2 regions of the Nonomuraea sp. KM90 genome follow, and region 1 is predicted to be linked to the other one. Evidence: riboswitches for the same ligand, from Rfam matches in the RefSeq annotation. Region 1 holds a riboswitch; the other holds the start of a gene.
What was found. A riboswitch is a leader RNA that binds a small molecule or an ion and turns the genes downstream of it on or off. The one in region 1 is predicted to bind glycine.

Region 1 (10,150 bases):
CCCACACCCTGGCCCTGCCCGGCAGCGACGACACGTGGTGTCAACCGCTGCCGCCCCTGCCACCGGCGACCAGATGGCGGATGGCGACCACCGAGCTGCGGTGGTTCGCCACGTTCGCGGGCCCGTGGATCGGCCGCCGCCTGCTCGGCCGCTCCTCCGGCGACGGCCGCACGGCCAAGCGCCCGGAGCTCACGTGCGTCCCCTAGCCGGGCGGCACAGCCGTGCCGCGCAGCTGGGCCACCCAGCTGGGCCGCCTAGCCGTGCCGGCGGCCGCGCCGGGTCGACGGCAGGTCGTGCCGCCCGGAGAGGAACTCCTGGAACGCGATCTTGACCCTGATCACCGGGCGCCGCCACCGTTCCTCCCGGTGGATGGCCCTGGCCAGCTTGCGCGGTGAGCGCGTGGCGAAGAACCAGTGGGCCCAGGGGGAGCCGGGCCGGGCCAGCCGTAGCGCGCCCACCAGCAGCATGGGCGGCACGAACAGCCCCGCCATCCCCGTCCAGATCTTGCCCTTCAGCAGCGTGACGACGGCGAGCAGCAGGTTGGCCACGATCAGCGCGGCCGGATCGACCAGCGTGCCGTAGTCCCAGGTGAGGGGGCGCAGGCCGATGAGCAGCAGGCCGGTCACGGCGACCGCGATGAAGACCGCGTCCACCGAGGTGCGCCCCTCCTCCTCCCAGTAGACGTCGTGCAGGTGCAGGATCAGCGCGAACTCGTCCAACACCAGCGCCGAGCCGATCCCGAACACGGAGGCCGCGGCGGCGGTGCCGACCTGCGAGCCGGGCGAGACGATGAGCGCCACTCCGCCGACTAACATCAGCACCACGCCGAACACCACGTGGTGGATGTGCATCTCCCCCACGTTGACGTTGCGGAACCAGCCGATCTTGGCCCTGATCAGGCGGACGTTGATGCGGGTGGCGATGAACGCCACGATGAGCATGACGAAGAAGCAGAACAGCGGCAGCCGTCCCGTCGCGACAATGCTTTGCTGGAACCAGTTCCCCATAGCCCTGAAGTCGATGGTACGAGCTGCCCGCACCTTTCGAGCCATGGGCCCGTCATGCCAGGAACGCCCTTAACAGTGCCGCCGTGCCCTCCAGGTGCTCCACCACGGCCCGCCTGGCCGCGTCCGGGTCTCCTGCCAGGATGGCGTCCACGATGGCCTGGTGCTGGACGGCGGCGTGGTCGAGGTTGACCTGGAGCATCGGGATGGCGTTCAGCAGGTCGCTGACCCGCGACCGGGCGTCCGCGCACGTCGTGGCCAGCAGGCTGGAGCCGGTGAGCTCGGCGATGGACAGGTGGAAGGCCGTGTCGAGGCGGCGGTAGTCGTCCAGCCCGGCCTCGTTCAGCTCCGCGATCCTGCGGCGGAGCACGGCCCGCTGGTCCAGCGTGAGGTCGGAGGCGGCCAGCACCTCGGCCGCGCCGCACTCCACCGCCAGCCGGAACGTGAGCGCGTCCGACAGGTCGGCCTTCCCCATCTCGTTGACCGCCTGGCGCAGGTCGCCGGCGTCCGGCGCGGGCGGCGTGTACGTCACGAACGCGCCCCCGTAGCGGCCCCGCCGCACGTCGAGGTAGCCCGCGTCCGACAGCGCCCGGATCGCCTCGCGCAACGTCACCCGGCTGATGCCGAGCTGCACGGCGAGCTCGCGCTCCGGGGGAAGCTTGTCGCCCGGCGCGACCACGCCCAGTTTGATCGCCTGGAGCAGCCGTTCCACGGTCTCCTCGAAGGCGTTGCCGGCCCTGACCGGGCGCAACACCGTCATCAAACGCGCCGACTCGTCCAACGTGTCCTCAGGTCTTGACAAGCGATCCCGACATACACATCAATGGTCTGAGACTAGCCCAATCAACGGGAAAGCGCGTCAGGCCAGATCGGAGCGACGTGGGCGTGAGCGAGCGACCGAGCAGCGGGTTCATTTCCGTCGGCGAGCTGCGTGACGAGGTGGCGGCCGGGCGGATCGACACCGTGCTCCTCGCGATCGCCGACATGCAGGGCAGGTTGCAGGGCAAGAGGCTGTCGGCACGCTACTTTCTCGAGGAGGTCCTGCATCACGGCTCCGAGGGCTGCAACTACCTGCTCGCGGTGGACGTGGACATGAACACCGTCCCGGGCTACGCCATGTCGTCCTGGGACCGGGGCTACGGCGACTTCGTGATGAAGCCGGACCTCGAGACGCTGCGGCGGGTGCCGTGGCACGAGGGGACCGCGATGGTGATGGCCGATCTGGGCTGGGAGGGCGGCGGCGACGTGACCGCCTCGCCCCGCCAGATCCTGCGCAGGCAGCTCGCCCGCCTCGCCGACCGGGGCCTGGCCGCGTACGTGGGCACCGAGCTGGAGTTCGTGGTCTACGACGACAGCTACGAGGACGCCTGGAAGCGGTCCTACCGGGACCTGGTGCCGGCCAACCTCTACAACGTCGACTACTCGCTCATGGGCACGGCCCGCATCGAGCCGCTGCTGCGGCGGATCCGGCGCGAGATGGAGGGCGCCGGGCTCTACGTCGAGTCCGCCAAGGGCGAGTGCAACCTCGGCCAGCACGAGATCGCCTTCCGCTACGACGAGGCGCTCAGGACCTGCGACAACCACGTCATCTACAAGACCGGCGCCAAGGAGATCGCCGCCCAGGAGGGCCGGTCGATCACCTTCATGGCCAAGCCGAACCAGCGCGAGGGCAACTCCTGCCACATCCACATCTCCCTCCGCTCCCAGGAGGGGGACCCGGTGATGGCGGGCGAGGGGCCCCACGGGCTCTCGCCGCTCGGCGCCCGCTTCATCGCGGGCCAGCTCGCCTGCATGCGGGAGCTGACCCTCCTGTACGCCCCCAACATCAACTCCTACAAGCGCTACGTCCCCGGCAGCTTCGCCCCCACGGCCGTCAAGTGGGGCGTCGACAACCGCACCTGCTCGCTCCGGCTCGTCGGCCACGGGCAGTCGCTGCGCGTGGAGAACCGGGTGCCGGGCGGCGACGTGAACCCGTACCTGGCGGTGGCCGCGCTGATCGCGGCCGGCCTGTACGGGATCGACGCCGAGCTGCCGCTGGAGGACGCCTTCGAGGGCAACGCCTACGCCAGCGGCGCCGAGACCGTGCCGCACACGCTGCGCGACGCCCTCGCGCTGTTCGAGGGGTCGAAGCTGGCCCGCGAGAGGTTCGGCGAGGACGTGGTCGAGCACTACGCGAACAACGCGCGGGTGGAGCTGGCCGCGTTCGCCGCGGCTGTGACGGATTGGGAGCTGTTCCGTGGCTTCGAGCGGATGTGAGGCATGAAAATCATCAATCCGGCGACCGAGGACGTCGTCGCGGACGTCGAGCTCGCCGACGCGGCGGAGGTCGACCGGGCGGTGGAGCGTGCCAGGAAGGCCTACCCCGCCTGGCGCGAGGTGTCGCCGGGCGACCGGGCGCGGCTGCTGAGGCGCTTCGCCGACCTGGTGGGCGAGCACGGGGAGGAGCTGGCGCGGCTGGAGCTGGTCAACGCCGGGCACCCGATCGGCAACGCCCGCTGGGAGGCCGGTGCCGTACGCGACGTCCTGCACTTCTACGCCGGTGCCCCGGAGCGCAACCACGGCAAGCAGATCCCGGTGCCCGGGGGCGTGGACATCACGTTCCAGGAGCCGCTGGGCGTCGTCGGGGTCATCGTGCCGTGGAACTTCCCCATGCTGATCATGTCGTGGGGCGTCGCCCCCGCGCTGGCGGCCGGCAACACGGTGATCGTCAAGCCGGCCGAGTGGACGCCGCTGACCGCGCTGAGGCTGGCCGAGCTGGCCCTGGCGGCGGGCCTCCCCGAGGGGGTGCTCCAGGTCCTGCCTGGGGCAGGGGAGGTCGCGGGGGCCCGCCTGGTCGAGCATCGCGACGTGGCCAAGATCGTGTTCACCGGCTCGACCGAGGTGGGCAAGGAGATCGCCGCCAAGGCGGCGCGCCAGGTCAAGCGGATCACGCTGGAGCTGGGCGGCAAGTCGGCGAACATCGTCTTCGCCGACGCCGACCTGGAGAAGGCGGCCGGCACCGCGCCCTACGCCGTCTTCGACAACGCGGGACAGGACTGCTGCGCCAGGTCCCGCCTGCTCGTCCAGTCCTCCGTGTACGACGAGTTCATGGCCCTGCTCGCACCCGCCGTACAGGGCGTCAAGGTCGGCGACCCCCTCGACGAGTCCACCGAGATGGGGCCCCTGATCAGCGCCGAACACCTCGACCGCGTGCGCGGCTTCGTCGAGGGCGCCCCCTACCTCCAGGGGTCCTGCCCCCAGGGCAGGGGCTACTGGTTCCCACCGACCGTGCTGACCCCCGACGTCACCGACCGGGCGTTCACCGAGGAGATCTTCGGGCCGGTCGTGTCGGTGGCGCGGTTCGAGGACGAGGCGGAGGCCGTACGCATCGCCAACGACACGCCCTACGGCCTGAGCGGCTCCATCTGGACCCGTGACGTCGGCCGGGCGCTGCGCGTGGCCAGGGCCGTCGAGTCGGGGGCCCTGTCGGTGAACTCGCACTCCTCCGTCCGCTACTGGACCCCGTTCGGCGGCTTCAAGCAGTCCGGCCTCGGCCGGGAACTCGGCCCGGACGCCCTGGCGGCGTTCACCGAGACAAAGAACGTCTTCATTTCATCGGAGTGAACAATTAGCGGAGTGAACGACCGATGGACAGGGAGTGACATGCAGCGGTTGCAGGATCGGGTGGCGGTCGTGACCGGCGCGGGCAGCGGGATCGGGCTGGCCACGGCCCGCAGGTTCGCCGACGAGGGCGCCAAGGTGGTCTGCGTGGACATCGACGAGGAGGCGGGCGGCAAGGCGGCGAGCGAAGTCGTCGGCCTGTTCGTCAAGGCCGACGTGACCAGCGAGGACGACGTCGTACGGATGTTCGCCACGGCGTACGAGACCTACGGCAGCGTGGACATCGCCTTCAACAACGCCGGCATCTCGCCCCCCGAGGACGACTCCATCCTGGAGACCGGCATCGAGGCCTGGCGCCGCGTCCAGGAGGTGAACCTGACCAGCGTCTACCTGTGCTGCAAGCACGCCATCCCGTACATGCGCCGCCAGGGCAAGGGCTCGATCATCAACACCGCGTCGTTCGTGGCCGTCATGGGCTCGGCGACCTCGCAGATCTCCTACACCGCCTCCAAGGGCGGGGTGCTGGCGATGTCGCGGGAGCTGGGCGTGCAGTTCGCCAGGGAGGGCATCCGGGTGAACGCCCTGTGCCCGGGGCCGGTGAACACGCCGCTGCTGCAGGAGCTGTTCGCGAAGGACCCGGAGCGGGCGCAGCGGCGGCTGGTGCACATCCCGGTGGGCCGCTTCGCCGAGGCGTCGGAGATCGCGGCGGCGGTGGCGTTCCTGGCCAGCGACGACGCCTCGTTCATCACGGGCAGCGAGTTCCTGGTGGACGGGGGCATCTCCGGCGCCTACGTCACACCGCTCTAGGAGGTCCCGTCGCCGTGCGGCGTCCCATCATCGGCATCACGTGCTACGTCGAGCCCGCCTCGTTCACGGTGTGGCAGGACACGACCGCCGCGCTGCTGCCGTACATGTACGTGGAGCAGGTCGTCCGCGCCGGCGGGCAGCCCGTCCTGCTGCCTCCGGCCGGCGATCCCGCCGGGGTCGTACCCGGCCTGGACGGGCTCATCCTGGCCGGTGGCGGCGACATCGACCCGGCCAGGTACGGCCAGGACGCGCAAGAGCGCACCGGCTACGTCCGGAAATTTCGTGACGAGGCCGAGTTCTCGCTGCTCGCGACGGCGCTCGACGCCGGCCTGCCCTACCTCGGCGTCTGCCGCGGCCTCCAGGTCCTCAACGTCGCCCTCGGCGGCACCCTCCTCCAGCACCTGCCCGACGCGGTCGGCCACACCGACCACTGCCCGGGCCCCGGCCGGTTCGGGCACCTGCCGGTGACCCCGGCCCCCGGCACCCGCCTGGCCAAGGCGCTGGGCGAGGGCCCCGTGACGGTCCCGCACTACCACCACCAGGCCGTCGACCGCCTCGCCCCCGGCCTCACGGTCACCGCCACCGCCGCGGACGGCACGATCGAGGCCGTGGAGCTGGACTCGGGACGGTTCGCGGGACGGTTCACGGTGGCCGTGCAGTGGCACCCGGAGGCCGCCGAGGACCACGCGCTCTTCGAGGCTCTCGTGGCGGCCTGCTGAACGACCCCACCCAGAACGCGACAACAGCCCCGTAACCCCACTAGGCTGGCGGACATCACCGGTGAAACCGTGCGGGAGAGCACCCTGACAGCCGGTCAGGGTCCCTGAAGGAGCAAGCCCTCCCCGCAAACCTCTCAAGGCAAAGGACCGCACGGGCAAGGTGACCTCTGGAAAGCAGGCCCGCGGGCCTCGCCGAAGGTGAAAGTCCGGCAAAGCTCGGGCGAAGCTCTCAGGCATCGATGACAGAGGGGGAGGATGCTGGCATCCAATCCTGTCCTGAGGTGCGACAAATGTCCCGACCGACACCGCTACGAGACGTTCACGAGAGCCTCGGCGCCACGCTCACCGACTTCGCCGGGTGGCTCATGCCGCTCCGGTACGGCAGCGAGTCCGCGGAGCACAAGGCCGTTCGCGAGGCGGCCGGGCTGTTCGACCTCTCGCACATGGGCGAGATCTTCCTGACCGGGCCGCAGGCGGGGCAGGCGCTGGACTACGCGCTGGTCGGCCACCTGTCGGCGCTGGCTCCCGGCCGGGCCAGGTACACCATGATCGTGAACGAGCGCGGCGGGGTGCTCGACGACCTCATCGTCTACCGGCTCGGGGACGAGGAGTTCATGGTCGTGGCCAACGCCTCGAACTATGAAAAAGTCGGTAATGAGCTGAAAAATCGTACAAAGACGTACGACGTGGTGGTCGAGGATCGCTCGGACCAGTACGCGCTGATCGCCGTCCAGGGACCCCGCTCCCAGGAGATCCTCGCCACGCTCACCGACGCCGACCTCGGCGGGCTCAAGTACTACGCGGGCCTGCCGGGCCTGGTGGACGGCCGGCAGGCGCTCATCGCCCGTACCGGCTACACCGGCGAGGACGGATTCGAGCTGTTCGTGGCCAACCAGGACGCGGTCCCGCTGTGGCACGCCCTCATGGCGGCCGGCGAGCCGCACGGGCTGCGGCCGGCGGGCCTGTCCAGCCGCGACACGCTCAGGCTCGAGGCCGGCATGCCGCTGTACGGGAACGAACTGGGCGAGCAGCTCACTCCGTTCGACGCGGGGCTGGGCAGGGTGGTGAAATTCGACAAGCCGGGCGACTTCGTCGGCAGGTCGGCGCTCGAGGCGGTCAAGGACGACGCGCCCCGACGCCGGCTCGTCGGCCTCGTCGCGCGGGGCCGCCGGGTGCCGCGCCATGGCTACCCGGTAACCGAGAACGGCGTCGTCGTCGGCGAGGTCACCAGTGGTGCGCCTTCCCAGACTCTGGGAAAGCCCATCGCGATGGCTTATGTGGACACCGGCGCCGGATCAGGCCTGGCCGTGGACATCCGGGGCAGCCATGAACCTATGGACCTGGTTGAGCTGCCCTTTTACAGGAGGAACAAGTGAGCAACATCCCTGACGACCTGAGCTACACCAAGGAGCACGAGTGGGTGGCCGGCCTCGACGACGGCCTCACCGTGACCGTCGGCATCACGGCCTTCGCCGCCGAATCCCTTGGTGACGTCGTCTTCGTGCAGCTCCCCGAGGTCGGTGCGAGCGTCGAGCAGGGCGACTCCGTCGGCGAGGTGGAGTCCACCAAGTCGGTGAACGAGATCTACAGCCCGGTCGGGGGCGAGATCGTCGAGGTCAACCAGTCCATCGTGGACGACCCGAGCCTGGCCAACAGCGACCCGTACGGCGAGGGCTGGATGTTCCGGGTGCGCATGGAAGGCGACCCCGAGGACCTGCTCTCCGCCCAGGAGTACACGGCGCTGACCTCGGGCACCGAGTCCTGACCCATTCGCCGGGGCCCGCTAGTTCCGGGCCCCGGCCCTTCAGGAAGGGCGCACATCAATGGCGATCAGCGTCTTCGACCTCTTCAAGATAGGCATCGGCCCGTCGAGCTCCCACACGGGCGGCCCGATGGCGGCGGCCCACAAGTTCGCCCGCGGGCTCCACCAGGACGGCCTGCTCGACCAGGTGGCGCGCGTGGAGGCCATCCTGTACGGCTCGCTCGGCCTGACCGGCAAGGGCCACGGCAGCGACAAGGCGGTCCTGCTCGGCCTGTCCGGCGAGAAGCCGGAGCTGGTCGACGTCGACACCGTGGACGCCCGCATCGCCGAGATGCGCGAGTCCGGCACGGTCAAGCTGTTCGGCACGCACGAGATCCCGTTCGTCGTGGGCGAGCACCTCGTCTTCGAACGCAAGATCTCGCTGCCCGAGCACCCGAACGGCATGCGTTTCACCGCCTACTCCGCCTCCGGCGAGCGGCTCAGGGAGAAGGTGTACTTCTCGGTCGGCGGCGGCTTCGTCGTGGACGAGAAGGCCACCGGCGCCGACCGCATCAAGCCGGACGACACCGTGCTGCCCTACCCCTTCACCACCGGCGAGGAGCTGCTCAAGCACTGCTCGAACACGGGCCTGTCGATCTCCGCCGTCATGCTGGAGAACGAGCGGGCGTTCGGGCGTACCGAGGAGGAGATCAGGCAGGGCCTGCTGAACCTCTGGCAGGTCATGTCCGACTGCGTACGCCGCGGCATCTCCAAGGAGGGCGTCCTGCCCGGCGGGCTCAAGGTCAAGCGCCGCGCCAACCAGCTCCACCGCCGCCTGCAGTCGGAGTCGGCCGAGAAGGACCCCTTGCAGGCGATGGACTGGATCACGCTGTTCGCGCTGGCGGTCAACGAGGAGAACGCCGCCGGCGGCCGCATCGTCACCGCCCCCACCAACGGCGCCGCCGGCATCATCCCGGCCGTCCTGACCTACTACACCCGCTTCGTCCCGCACGCCGACGACGAGGGCGTGGTCCGCTTCCTCCTGACGGCCGGCGCGATCGGCGTGCTGTTCAAGGAGAACGCCTCGATCTCGGGCGCCGAGGTGGGCTGCCAGGGCGAGGTCGGCTCGGCCTGCTCGATGGCCTCGGCCGGGCTCACGGAGGTCCTCGGGGGCACGCCCGAGCAGGTGGAGAACGCGGCCGAGATCGGCATCGAGCACAACCTGGGCCTGACCTGCGACCCGATCGGCGGCCTGGTCCAGATCCCGTGCATCGAGCGCAACGCGGTCGCCTCCAACAAGGCCATCACGGCGGCCCGCATCGCGCTGCGCGGCGACGGCCGCCACTACGTGGCCCTCGACAAGGCGATCAAGACCATGCGGGACACCGGCCGCGACATGCTCGACAAGTACAAGGAGACCTCGCGCGGCGGCCTGGCCGTCAACGTGATCGAGTGCTGACCGGGCGCCGCACGTGCAGCCGGACGACGGCCGGGCATTCGTCGTCGCTGATCTCGCGCCGGATCCGGCCCACGATGTCCTGATCCAGCTTGCCCACCACCGCCCCCACGTCCGCCGCCGCCGGGCAGGTCAGGCCGATGCGCAGGCCGTCCTCCGCGACCCGCACGCCTGTCCTGCTCAGCCCGTCCACGCCCTTGAGGCCGACGAACAGCATCGCCGTGCCCGTGCCGTTGTGCGTGCCCCGGCGCCCCCAGCCCAGGCAGAGCAGCAGCCAGCGCAGCGAGACCAGGGCCAGCAGCAGCAGGCCCAGCGCGAGCAGCCACAGGGGCCAGGGCTCCTCCGCCAGCGCCCTGTGGGTCTGGGCGGGCAGGACCCTGGCGTTCGGCGGCAGGTCGAGGAAGCGGTCCTCGCCGCGCAGCCACGCGTACGTCCCGAGGCCCAGCAGCGTCGTGCCCACGACGGCCAGGCCCACGCGGTTGCCGGCGTACTGGCGCATCACGCGGCCCTCCTGCGCAGGCGGACCACGACCTCGCCCGTGCCCAGCGTGCCCACGCCCGCCAGGCGGTCGCCCACGGCGGTCCCGACCTGCCTGAGCATCTGGCCGGAGCTCTCCGCGCCCGTCATCACGGTGACCTCGATGGTGCGCCTGCGCAGCCGTACGCGGGCCTTGTCCACGCCCGCCACCTGCTGCGCCGCCGCGCACAACGTGCGGCGCAGGCCCGCGCGGGTGATGCCGATGACGATCAGCGGGTCGGACGTCTCGACCGGCACCATCCTGGAGCGGCCCGGGACGATCGCCAGCAGCACCATCACCGCGCCC
Region 2 (10,150 bases), on a different contig from region 1:
TACCCTGCCGCAGGCCCCCGACGCGGTGATCGACGGGCTGGCCAGGCGCGTGGAGTCCCGGCTGCGCGGGGCCGGCTCGGTGGGCTTCCACGGCGTACGCGCCCCGGACGGGGAGATCGCCGCCAGGGCCGACCTGTACGCGCACGACGGGGTCGCCCAGATCGAGAGCGTCTTCACCGGAGAGCCGTACCGGGGCAAGGGGTACGCGCGTGCCCTGATGACCGCGCTGCTCGGGGAGGCGGCGGGGGCCGAGCTGATCTTCCTGGTGGCCGACGCGGACGACTGGCCGCGCCACTTCTACTCCCGCCTCGGCTTCGAGCAACTCGGCCGCACCCACGCCTTCCTCCGCACCTGACCCCACCCACCCCCGCCTTCGCCCTTCAACCCCCCGACGCCGCCTCCTGCCTCCCCGGGGTGGGCGCTGAAACGCCTGGAAAAGCCGGGCCCAGGTGGGGCCGCTGTGTTGGAGTTCCACGCAGTAGGGTCTCCTGCGTGAGCGAAACTTCCGCCGAGGACCGGATCTGGACGGTTCCTAACCTGCTGAGCTTCCTGCGCCTCCTGGGTGTGCCCGTGTTCCTCTGGCTGGTTCTCGGGCCCAAGGCGGACGGGTGGGCCATCGGGATCCTCGCGGTCGCCGGGTTCACCGACTGGCTCGACGGAAAGATCGCCCGGGCGTTCAACCAGACCAGCAAGCTCGGCCGGATCATCGACCCCGCCGCCGACAAGCTGTACGTCTTCGCCACCATCCTGGCTCTCCTGCTGCGCGACGTGATCCCCTGGTGGCTGGTCGCGGTCATCGTCGCACGGGAACTCTTCGTCGGAAGTTTCATGCCCGTACTTCGCAAACATGGCTATAAGGCACTTCAGGTGCATTTCCTGGGCAAGGCCGCCATGTTCAACCTCATGTACGCTTTCCCTCTCCTCTTCCTTGCCTCCCACACGGGGTGGTATGCCGATATAGCCCGCATTGTCGGATGGGCGTTCGCGCTTTGGGGAACGGGCCTGTACTGGTGGGCGGGGGTGCTGTATGTGGTACAGGTGCGCCAACTCGTAACCGCGGCCAAGAAGGGGTGATCGGGTGAAGGCGGTCGTCATGGCAGGCGGGGAGGGCACTCGGCTGCGTCCGATGACCGCCAACCAGCCCAAACCCCTGCTCCCCGTGGTCAACCGCCCGATCATGGAGCACGTCCTGCGCCTGCTCAAGCGGCACGGCGTCACCGAGACGGTGGTGACCCTCCAGTTCCTGGCCGCCCTGGTGCGCAACTACTTCGGCGACGGCGACGAGCTGGGCATGAGCCTGCAGTACGCCACCGAGGACATCCCTCTCGGCACCGCCGGCAGCGTCAAGAACGCCGCCGACCGCCTCCGCGACGACCGATTTCTGGTGATCTCCGGCGATGCCCTAACGGATATTGATTTATCCGACATGATCCGTTTTCACCGTGAAAATCAGGCACTTGTGACAATTGGCCTGAAAAGGGTCCCCAATCCTCTCGAATTCGGGATCATCATCGTGGACGAGGAGGGCCGCGTACAGCGCTTCCTGGAGAAGCCCACCTGGGGTCAGGTCTTCTCCGACACCGTCAACACCGGCATCTACGTCATGGAGCCCGAGGTCCTCGAGGCCGTCGCCGCCGGAGAGCCCGTCGACTGGTCCTCGGATGTCTTCCCCGCCCTCCTCGAACGTGGCGCCGCCATCTACGGCTACGTGGCCGACGGCTACTGGGAGGACGTCGGCACCCACGACAGCTACCTCAAGGCCCAGGCCGACGCCCTGTCCGGCAAGGTCGAGCTGGACATCGGCGGCTTCGAGGTCTCGCCGGGCGTCTGGGTCGCCGACTCGGCCTCGGTGGACCCCGACGCCGTGCTCAAGGGCCCGCTGCTGATCGGCGAGTACGCCAAGGTCGAGGCGGGCGCCGAACTGCGTGAATACACCGTGCTCGGCAACAACGTCGTCGTCCGCGAGGGCGCCTTCCTGCACCGCGCGATCGTCCACGACAACGTCTACCTCGGCCCCGGCGCCCACCTGCGCGGCTGCGTCATCGGCAAGAGCACCGACGTGATGGCCGGCGCCCGCATCGAGGAGAACGCCGTCATCGGCGACGAATGCGTCATCGAGGCGGAGGCGTACGTCTCCAGCGGCGTCCGGGTCTACCCGTTCAAGACCATCGAGGCCGGCGCGGTCGTCAACACCAGCGTCATCTGGGAGTCGCGCGGCCAGCGCAACCTGTTCGGCCCCCGGGGGGTCAGCGGCCTGGTCAACGTCGAGATCACCGCCGAGCTGTGCGTCCGCCTGGCCAGCGCGTACGCCACCACCCTGAAGAAGGGCGAGTACGTCGTCACCTCCCGCGACTGCTCCCTGGCCGCCAGGGCGCTCAAGCGGGCCGTCATCGGCGCGCTCACCGCGGGCGCCATCAACGTCCTCGACCTCGAGGCGGCCCCGCTGCCGGTCACCCGCTTCCACACGGCCCGCGAGTCGGCCGCCGGCGGCATCGTGCTGCGCACCACCCCCGGCGACCCGCAGAGCGTGGACATCGTCATCATGGACGACCGCGGCGCCGACCTGCCCCCGGCCGCGCAGCGCAAGCTGGAGCGGGTCTTCTCCCGCCAGGAGTTCCGCCGCGCCTTCCCCGGCGAGATCGCCGAGCTCGCCTACCCGGCCAGGGCCGTCGAGGACTACACCCACGAGCTGCTGCGCCACGTCGGCGTGAGCGGCGTCAGGGACATGAAGGTCGTCGTCGACTGCGCCGGGGGCACCTCCTCGCTGGTGCTGCCCACGCTGCTCGGCCGGGTCGGCGTCGAGGTGCTCACCGTCAACGCCCGCCTCGACGACGTCTCGCCCACCGAGACGCTCGCCGAGCGCCGCCGCGACCTGCAGCGCCTGTCCGAGCTCGTCAGCTCCTCGCGGGCGGCCTTCGGCGTGCGGTTCGACCCGGTCGGCGAGCGCATCGCCCTGGTGGACGAGAAGGGCCAGCTCATCAACGAGGAACGCGCCCTGCTCGTCGTGCTCGACCTGGTCGCCGCCGAGCGCCGGGGCGGCCAGGTGGCCCTGCCCGTCACCACGACCAGGGTCGCCGAGCAGGTCTGCCGCTTCCACGGCGTACAGGTGCAGTGGACCTCCACCGCGCTCGACGCCCTCACCTCGGCCGCCGCGAGCCCCGACATGATCTTCGCGGCCGACGGGCGCGGTGGGTTCGTGGTCCCGGAGTTCAGCCCCGCCATCGACGGGCTGGCCGCGTTCATGCGCCTGCTCGGCCTGGTCGCCCGCACCCGGCTGTCGCTCAGCCAGATCGACGCCAGGATCCCCGAGGTCAAGCTGCTCAAGCGCACCGTGCCCACGCCGTGGGCGGCCAAGGGCGCCGTCATGCGCTCGGTCATCGAGGCCGCCGAGTCCGAGCCGGAGGGCCACCGCGTCGACACCACCGACGGCGTGCGGGTGGCCCGCGAGGACGGGAGCTGGGTGCTGGTCCTGCCCGCCGCCGCCGAGCCGGTCACCGACCTGTGGGCCGAGGCGTCGGACGTCGACAGCGCCCAGGCGCTGCTCGAACGGTGGGCGCGCATCGTGGAGCAGGCCGCCGGCTGACCTCGTCGCACACGCGTCACACGCCGTCACGCACAGCGACCGGAGACGATCGGGAAAGGCTTTGCCGATGACGTGCACAGAGAGTGCCGCAAGATCGTAATGTAGAAACGCGCGGCGGCATGGACCACGGGGCGGGGGCGACGGTAACTTTGTCTGCGTCCAAACCAAAGTGCAGCGCCCCGCCTTGACCTTTGCCGCTGATCAGCGTAAGTTGCGGCATTCGCAAACTTGAAAAAGCGAAGCGAGGCGCGCCCTGAGCACCGTCGCCGCGTCTTCGCGGTAGGAGGCCGAGCCGATCGATGCCGAGCGTCTACTGCACGCAGTGCGGGCACGCCAACCCCGAGGATGCCCGTTTCTGTTCCCGCTGTGGGTCACCGCTGACCAGACCCGAGGTCTCCGGGGACACCACATCGACGATCTCCGTCGCGGGAATCGAGGCGTACGAGGCTGAGACGGGCGACATGCTCCTGGCCGAGCGGGCTCTGGTCGAGCAACTGCCCCCGGGCACGGCGTTGCTCACGGTGACCAGGGGTCCCAACCAGGGGAGTCGCTTCCGGCTCGACAAGGAGCTGACCACGACGGGGCGCCATCCGGAGAGCGACATCTTCCTCGACGACATCACGGTCTCCCGCCGCCACGTCGAGTTCTACCGCCACCGCGGCGGCCAGTTCTCCGTGCGCGACGTGGGCAGCCTCAACGGCACCTACGTCAACCGGGAGCGGATCGAGGAGGTTCCCCTGCACTCCGGAGACGAGGTGCAGATCGGCAAATTCCGCCTCGTCTTCCTGATGCGGGGCACCGCCGGCGTATGAGTGAGCGACCCTTGGACATGGCTCAGCACCCCGGGTTCACGGGGCCGGAGGCGCCGTGAGCTCCCAGGCGGCGCGGTCGCACATGAGCATCGGGGAGGTGCTCGCGCTCCTGCAGGGCGAGTTCCCCGATGTCACGATCTCCAAGATCAGGTTCTTGGAGGGCGAGGGGCTGATCGAGCCCGAGCGCAGCCCCTCCGGCTACCGCAAGTTCACGCACCTGCACGTCGAGCAACTGCGCTTCATCCTCACCGAGCAGCGTGACCACTACCTGCCGCTGCGGGTGATCAAGGACCGGATGGCGGAGAGCTTCGGCCGCCCGCGTGAGGTCCGGCAGGCGCAGGAGGTCCGGTTCAGCCGGGCGGAGCTGCTCGAGGCCGCGGGGATCGACGACGAGACGCTCACCGAGCTGGAGGACTACGGCCTGCTCGCCCCGGTGGCCCGGCGCTACGACGAGGAGGCGCTCAAGGTGGCGCGCACGGTCGGGGCGCTGGCCCGGTTCGGCCTGCACGCCCGCCACCTGCGGGCGGTCAAGGCGGCGGCCGAGCGCGAGGCGGGGCTGGTCGAGCAGACCGTCGCGCCGATCCTCAAGCGGCGCGCCCCCGGCGCCATCGGTGAGGCGGACGAGGTCGCCAGGGAGCTTTCCACGCTTCTGCTCGACCTGCACGCATCCCTTGTGCGCACGGGTGTCCGTTCGGTCCTGGGACGTTGAGACCGTAGCGAGCTGGGAGGCGGGGGCACATTCCAGGCCCGCTGGGTGTTACGTTGAATTGCAGAAGCCAGTCAGCAGAAGCGATGATCGAAGAGCTGTGCCGGGTGACCGGTCAGGAATACGGAGCAGCCCGTGTTGCAGATGGAGGTCGTGGGCGTTCGCGTTGAAATGCCCACTAATCAGCCGATCGTCTTGCTCAAGGAGGCTCACGGGGAACGGTTCCTTCCTATATGGATCGGCATGACGGAGGCCACGGCGATCGCCCTGGCCCAGGCTGAGGAGCCGCCGCCGCGGCCGCTCACCCATGACCTTTTCCGTGACGTGCTGAGCGCCCTGGGTGTCGGCCTGCGGGCGGTCAACATCGTCGCGCTGCGCGACGGCATCTTCTTCGCCGATCTGGTCTTCTCCAACGGTGTGGAGGTGAGCGCCCGGCCGTCCGACTCGATCGCGCTCGCCCTGCGCACCGGGGCCCGGATCTTCGCCAGCGAGGAGGTCGTCCAGGAGGCCGGAGTGATCATCCCGGACGACCAGGAGGACGAGGTGGAGAAGTTCAGGGAGTTCCTTGACACGATCACTCCCGAAGACTTCGGCAGGGCGGGGTAGGTATTTCAGTGCATTTACGCTTCACGACGCGCCGAGCCGGATCGTTGACTGAGCATGGTCACGGTCCTACGGTGCAAGTGAAACCCGTGGTCGCCCTTTACGAACCCCCAGATCAGGCCACGGGATGAGAGAAAGCCGGAGGTCCGCGTGGCGGTCAGCAGCGGCGAGGGAAAGACGGCCGGCCAGGAAGATCCGGTGCGGCGCGAGAGCGCGCGGCAGCGTGCCGGGGAGCAGGGTCTGCTCTTCGACGAGCAGCCGTCGGCGTTGCCGGGCGACATCGGATACCGCGGGCCGACGGCCTGCGCCGCGGCCGGCATCACCTACAGGCAGCTCGACTACTGGGCGCGCACGGGCCTGGTGGAGCCGACGATAAGAGCCGCGCAGGGCTCCGGCTCCCAGAGGCTCTACAGCTTCCGCGACATCCTCGTACTCAAAGTCGTCAAGCGGCTCCTGGACACCGGGGTGTCGCTGCAGCAGATCCGCACGGCCGTGCAGCATCTGCGTGACCGCGGGGTCGCCGACCTCGCGCAGATCACGCTCATGAGCGACGGCGTCAGCGTCTACGAGTGCACCTCGGCCGACGAGGTGATCGACCTGCTCCAGGGCGGCCAGGGCGTGTTCGGCATCGCGCTCGGGCGAGTCTGGCGAGAGGTCGAGGGCTCCCTCGCGGAGCTGCCGGGGGAACGCGCGGCGGTCGAGGACAACGTCCCGGCCGACCATCCCGCTGACGAGCTGGCTCGCAGGCGCCGCGCGCGCCGCACCGGCTGAACACTTCGAAGACCGTCGGGGCAGGCCGGTGAACGGCAAACGGGGCTTAGCGTAGTAATCTGGGACAGCAAGGCTGACGACCCCGTGCGGGAGAGTCCTCGGGCCCCCTGGGCCCCGGGGCGCCGAAGGAGCAACCCTCCCCGGAATCTCTCAGGCATCCTGTACCGCTCGGGTGAGGCAACTCTGGAAAGCAGGTGCGCCCGCCAGGCGCGTCTCACCGACGGTGCAAGCCCCCGCAGGGGTGAAGCTCTCAGGTCGCGGCACCGCGCAGGTCGTGGATCGCGCTGACAGAGGGGGAGATCCGGCACTCGTCCGCGCCCTGGCGCCGGTCTCCATAGCCTCGGGAGGCACACCCCATGACCGATCTGTCCGCTCCGCCGTTCTCGTCAAGGCACATCGGCCCATCGGAGTCCGAGCAGCAGCGCATGCTCGAGGCCGTCGGCTTCGAGTCCGTGGCGGACCTGGTGGCGGTGGCCGTCCCGGAGGCCATCAGGGCCAAGGACCGGCTCAAGCTGCCCGCCGCGATCGGCGAGGCCGAGGCCATCGCCGAGCTGCGCGCTCTGGCCGGGCGCAACCGGGTGCTCACCTCCATGATCGGCCTGGGCTACTACGACACCGTCACGCCCGCGGTCATCCGCCGCAACCTGCTGGAGAACCCGGGCTGGTACACCGCCTACACGCCGTACCAGCCGGAGATCTCGCAGGGGCGCCTGGAGGCGCTGCTGAACTTCCAGACGGTCGTCTCCGACCTCACCGGCCTGCCCGTCTCCGGCGCGTCGCTGCTGGACGAGGCCACGGCCGCGGCCGAGGCCATGACGCTGGCGCGCCGGGCCGGCAAGTCCAGGAGCGACGTGTTCGTGGTGGACGCCGACGCGCTGCCCCAGACCAAGTCCGTGCTCGCCACCCGGGCCGAGCCGCTCGGCATCACGCTGGTGGAGCACTCCCTGGAGGGCGAGTTGCCCGAGTGCTTCGGCGTGCTCGTCCAGTACCCGGGCGCGTCGGGCCTGCTGCGCGACTTCCGTGCCCTGGCCGCCGCCGCGCACGAGGCGGGCGCCCTCGTCGTGGCCGCCGCCGACCTGCTGGCCCTGACGCTGGTCACCGCCCCCGGCGAGCTGGGCGCCGACATCGCGATCGGCTCCTCGCAGCGGTTCGGGGTGCCGTTCGGGTTCGGCGGGCCGCACGCCGCGTACATGTCCGTACGCGAGGGCCTGCAGCGCCAGCTCCCGGGCCGGCTCGTGGGCGTGTCCGTCGACGCCGACGGCGACCCCGCCTACCGCCTGGCCCTGCAGACCCGCGAGCAGCACATCCGCCGCGAGAAGGCCACCAGCAACATCTGCACCGCGCAGGTGCTGCTCGCCGTCATCGCCGGCATGTACGCCGTCTACCACGGCCCCGAGGGACTGCGCGGCATCGCCCACCGGGTGCACCGCCATGCCACCGCCCTGGCCGAGGGGCTGCGCGGCGCCGGCGTGGAGGTCGTGCACGGCGAGTTCTTCGACACCGTGCTCGCCCGCGTGCCCGGCCGGGCCGGCTCCGTCGTGGCCGCCGCCGCCGAGCGGGGCGTCAACCTCTGGCAGGTGGACGCCGACCACGTCTCCGTCGCCTGCGACGAGCAGACCGGCGTCACCGAGGTGGCCAAGGTGCTGGCGGCCTTCGGAGCGGAAGGCACGGAGCCCGACCCCGAGGCCGCCGCCGACGCGCTGCCCTCCTCGCTGCTGCGCGAGACCCCGTACCTGACCCACCCGGTCTTCCACGCCCACCGCTCCGAGACCGCGATGCTGCGTTACCTGCGCAGGCTGCAGGACAAGGACATCGCGCTCGACCGTTCGATGATCCCGCTCGGCTCCTGCACGATGAAGCTGAACGCGACCACCGAGATGGAGCCCATCACCTGGCCCGAGTTCGCCGCCGTCCACCCGTACGCGCCGGCCGACCAGACCGAGGGCTACCGCGAGCTGATCGGCACGCTGGAGGGCTGGCTGGCCGAGGTGACCGGCTACGACGCCGTCTCCATCCAGCCGAACGCCGGCTCGCAGGGCGAGTTCGCCGGGCTGCTGGCCATCCGCGCCTACCACCGCGCCAACGGCCAGGGCGAGCGGGACGTCTGCCTCATCCCGTCCTCCGCCCACGGCACGAACGCCGCCAGCGCCGTCATGGCCGGCATGCGCGTCGTGGTCGTGGCCTGCGACACCGACGGCAACGTGGACCTGGCCGACCTCGACGCCAAGATCGACAAGCACCGTGACGCGCTGGCCGCGATCATGGTGACGTACCCGTCCACGCACGGCGTGTACGAGGAGACGATCACCGAGGTGTGCGCCAAGGTGCACGAGGCCGGTGGCCAGGTGTACGTGGACGGCGCCAACCTCAACGCCCTGGTCGGCCTGGCCAAGCCCGGCGAGTTCGGGGCCGACGTCTCCCACCTCAACCTGCACAAGACCTTCTGCATCCCGCACGGCGGCGGCGGCCCGGGTGTCGGCCCCGTCGCGGTGCGCGGCCACCTGGCCTCCTACCTGCCCGGCCACCCCCTGCACAACGGCACGCCGGTCGGCCCCGTCTCGGCCGCCCCGTACGGGTCGGCGGGGATCCTGCCGATCTCGTGGGCGTACATCAGGATGATGGGCTCCGAGGGCCTCACGGCCGCGACCGAGCAGGCCATCCTGTCGGCGAACTACCTGGCCCGGCGGCTGGCCCCGCACTACCCCGTGCTGTACACCGGCCGCGGCGGCCTGGTCGCCCACGAGTGCATCGTCGACCTGCGCCAGATCACCAAGGAGACCGGCGTCACCGTCGACGACGTGGCCAAGCGCCTCATCGACTACGGCTTCCACGCGCCGACGATGTCGTTCCCCGTGGCCGGGACGCTCATGATCGAGCCGACCGAGAGCGAGGACCTCGGCGAGCTCGACCGGTTCGTGGACGCGATGGTCGCCATCCGCGGGGAAATCGCGAAGGTGGCCTCCGGCGACTACGACAAGACCGACAACCCGCTGCGGAACGCGCCGCACACGGCGGAGTCGGTCAGCGCGGACGAGTGGCCGCACCCGTACGCGCGCAGCGAGGCGGCCTACCCGCTGCCCTCCCTGCGCGACGGCAAGTACTGGGTGCCGGTGCGCCGTATCGACCAGGCCTACGGCGACCGCAACCTCGTGTGCTCCTGCCCTCCCCTGGAGGCGTACGAGGACTGAGGCGTGCGGGGGCGGGCGCCGTCAGGCGTCCGCCAGTCCTTCGGTGTCAAGTGAGCAGACATGATCGCCAGAAGTGGTTAGGCTCGGTCCGACCGTCGCCACAAGGAGCTCTCTTGACGTCCTCAGAGCTGGAGACCCCGCCCCTCGACACCGCCCGCCTCCTGGCCGAGCGCGGTGACCTCGATGCCGCCGCCGCCATCCTGGGCGAGCTCGCCGCCGACCCCGAGCAGCCCGACCGGGCGCAGGCCGCCGTCGGGCTCGCCGTGGTGCTGGAGCAGCGCGGCGACATGGAGGCGGCCCGGGCCGCCGCCAGGACCGCCCTGGCCACGGGGCATCCCGAATACGCCGCGCAGGCCGCCTGCCACCTGGCCCAGGGGTTCGAGCGTGAGGGCCGGGCCGACCAGGCCAGGGCCGCCTGGCAGGCGGTGCTGGGGGTGGGCACGGCCGCGTACCTGCCGCTGGCGCATCTCGCGCTGGCCCGGCTGGC

Region 2: another riboswitch for glycine. It lies ahead of gcvP (aminomethyl-transferring glycine dehydrogenase); the one in region 1 lies ahead of gcvT (glycine cleavage system aminomethyltransferase GcvT).

The regions. Positions count from the first base shown of each region.
Region 1 covers NZ_JBQQCB010000003.1:202,019-212,168, reverse strand. The annotation lists gene ACTWPW_RS05460 (SGNH/GDSL hydrolase family protein) at 1-206, shown strand, start outside; gene ACTWPW_RS05455 (hypothetical protein) at 255-1,007, opposite strand; gene ACTWPW_RS05450 (FadR/GntR family transcriptional regulator) at 1,060-1,764, opposite strand; gene ACTWPW_RS05445 (glutamine synthetase family protein) at 1,890-3,260, shown strand; gene ACTWPW_RS05440 (aldehyde dehydrogenase family protein) at 3,264-4,607, shown strand; gene ACTWPW_RS05435 (3-oxoacyl-ACP reductase) at 4,647-5,411, shown strand; gene ACTWPW_RS05430 (gamma-glutamyl-gamma-aminobutyrate hydrolase family protein) at 5,426-6,130, shown strand; glycine riboswitch at 6,193-6,290, shown strand; glycine riboswitch at 6,291-6,386, shown strand; gene gcvT (glycine cleavage system aminomethyltransferase GcvT) at 6,421-7,506, shown strand; gene gcvH (glycine cleavage system protein GcvH) at 7,503-7,895, shown strand; gene ACTWPW_RS05415 (L-serine ammonia-lyase) at 7,954-9,330, shown strand; gene ACTWPW_RS05410 (hypothetical protein) at 9,311-9,829, opposite strand; gene ACTWPW_RS05405 (DUF6286 domain-containing protein) at 9,826-10,150, opposite strand, start outside.
Region 2 covers NZ_JBQQCB010000157.1:11,026-21,175, forward strand. The annotation lists gene ACTWPW_RS56620 (GNAT family N-acetyltransferase) at 1-355, shown strand, start outside; gene ACTWPW_RS56625 (CDP-alcohol phosphatidyltransferase family protein) at 493-1,074, shown strand; gene ACTWPW_RS56630 (sugar phosphate nucleotidyltransferase) at 1,079-3,583, shown strand; gene ACTWPW_RS56635 (FHA domain-containing protein) at 3,883-4,395, shown strand; gene ftsR (transcriptional regulator FtsR) at 4,451-5,104, shown strand; gene ACTWPW_RS56645 (bifunctional nuclease family protein) at 5,237-5,707, shown strand; gene ACTWPW_RS56650 (MerR family transcriptional regulator) at 5,855-6,475, shown strand; glycine riboswitch at 6,553-6,652, shown strand; gene gcvP (aminomethyl-transferring glycine dehydrogenase) at 6,832-9,663, shown strand; partial or broken gene ACTWPW_RS56660 (tetratricopeptide repeat protein) at 9,777-10,150, shown strand, end outside.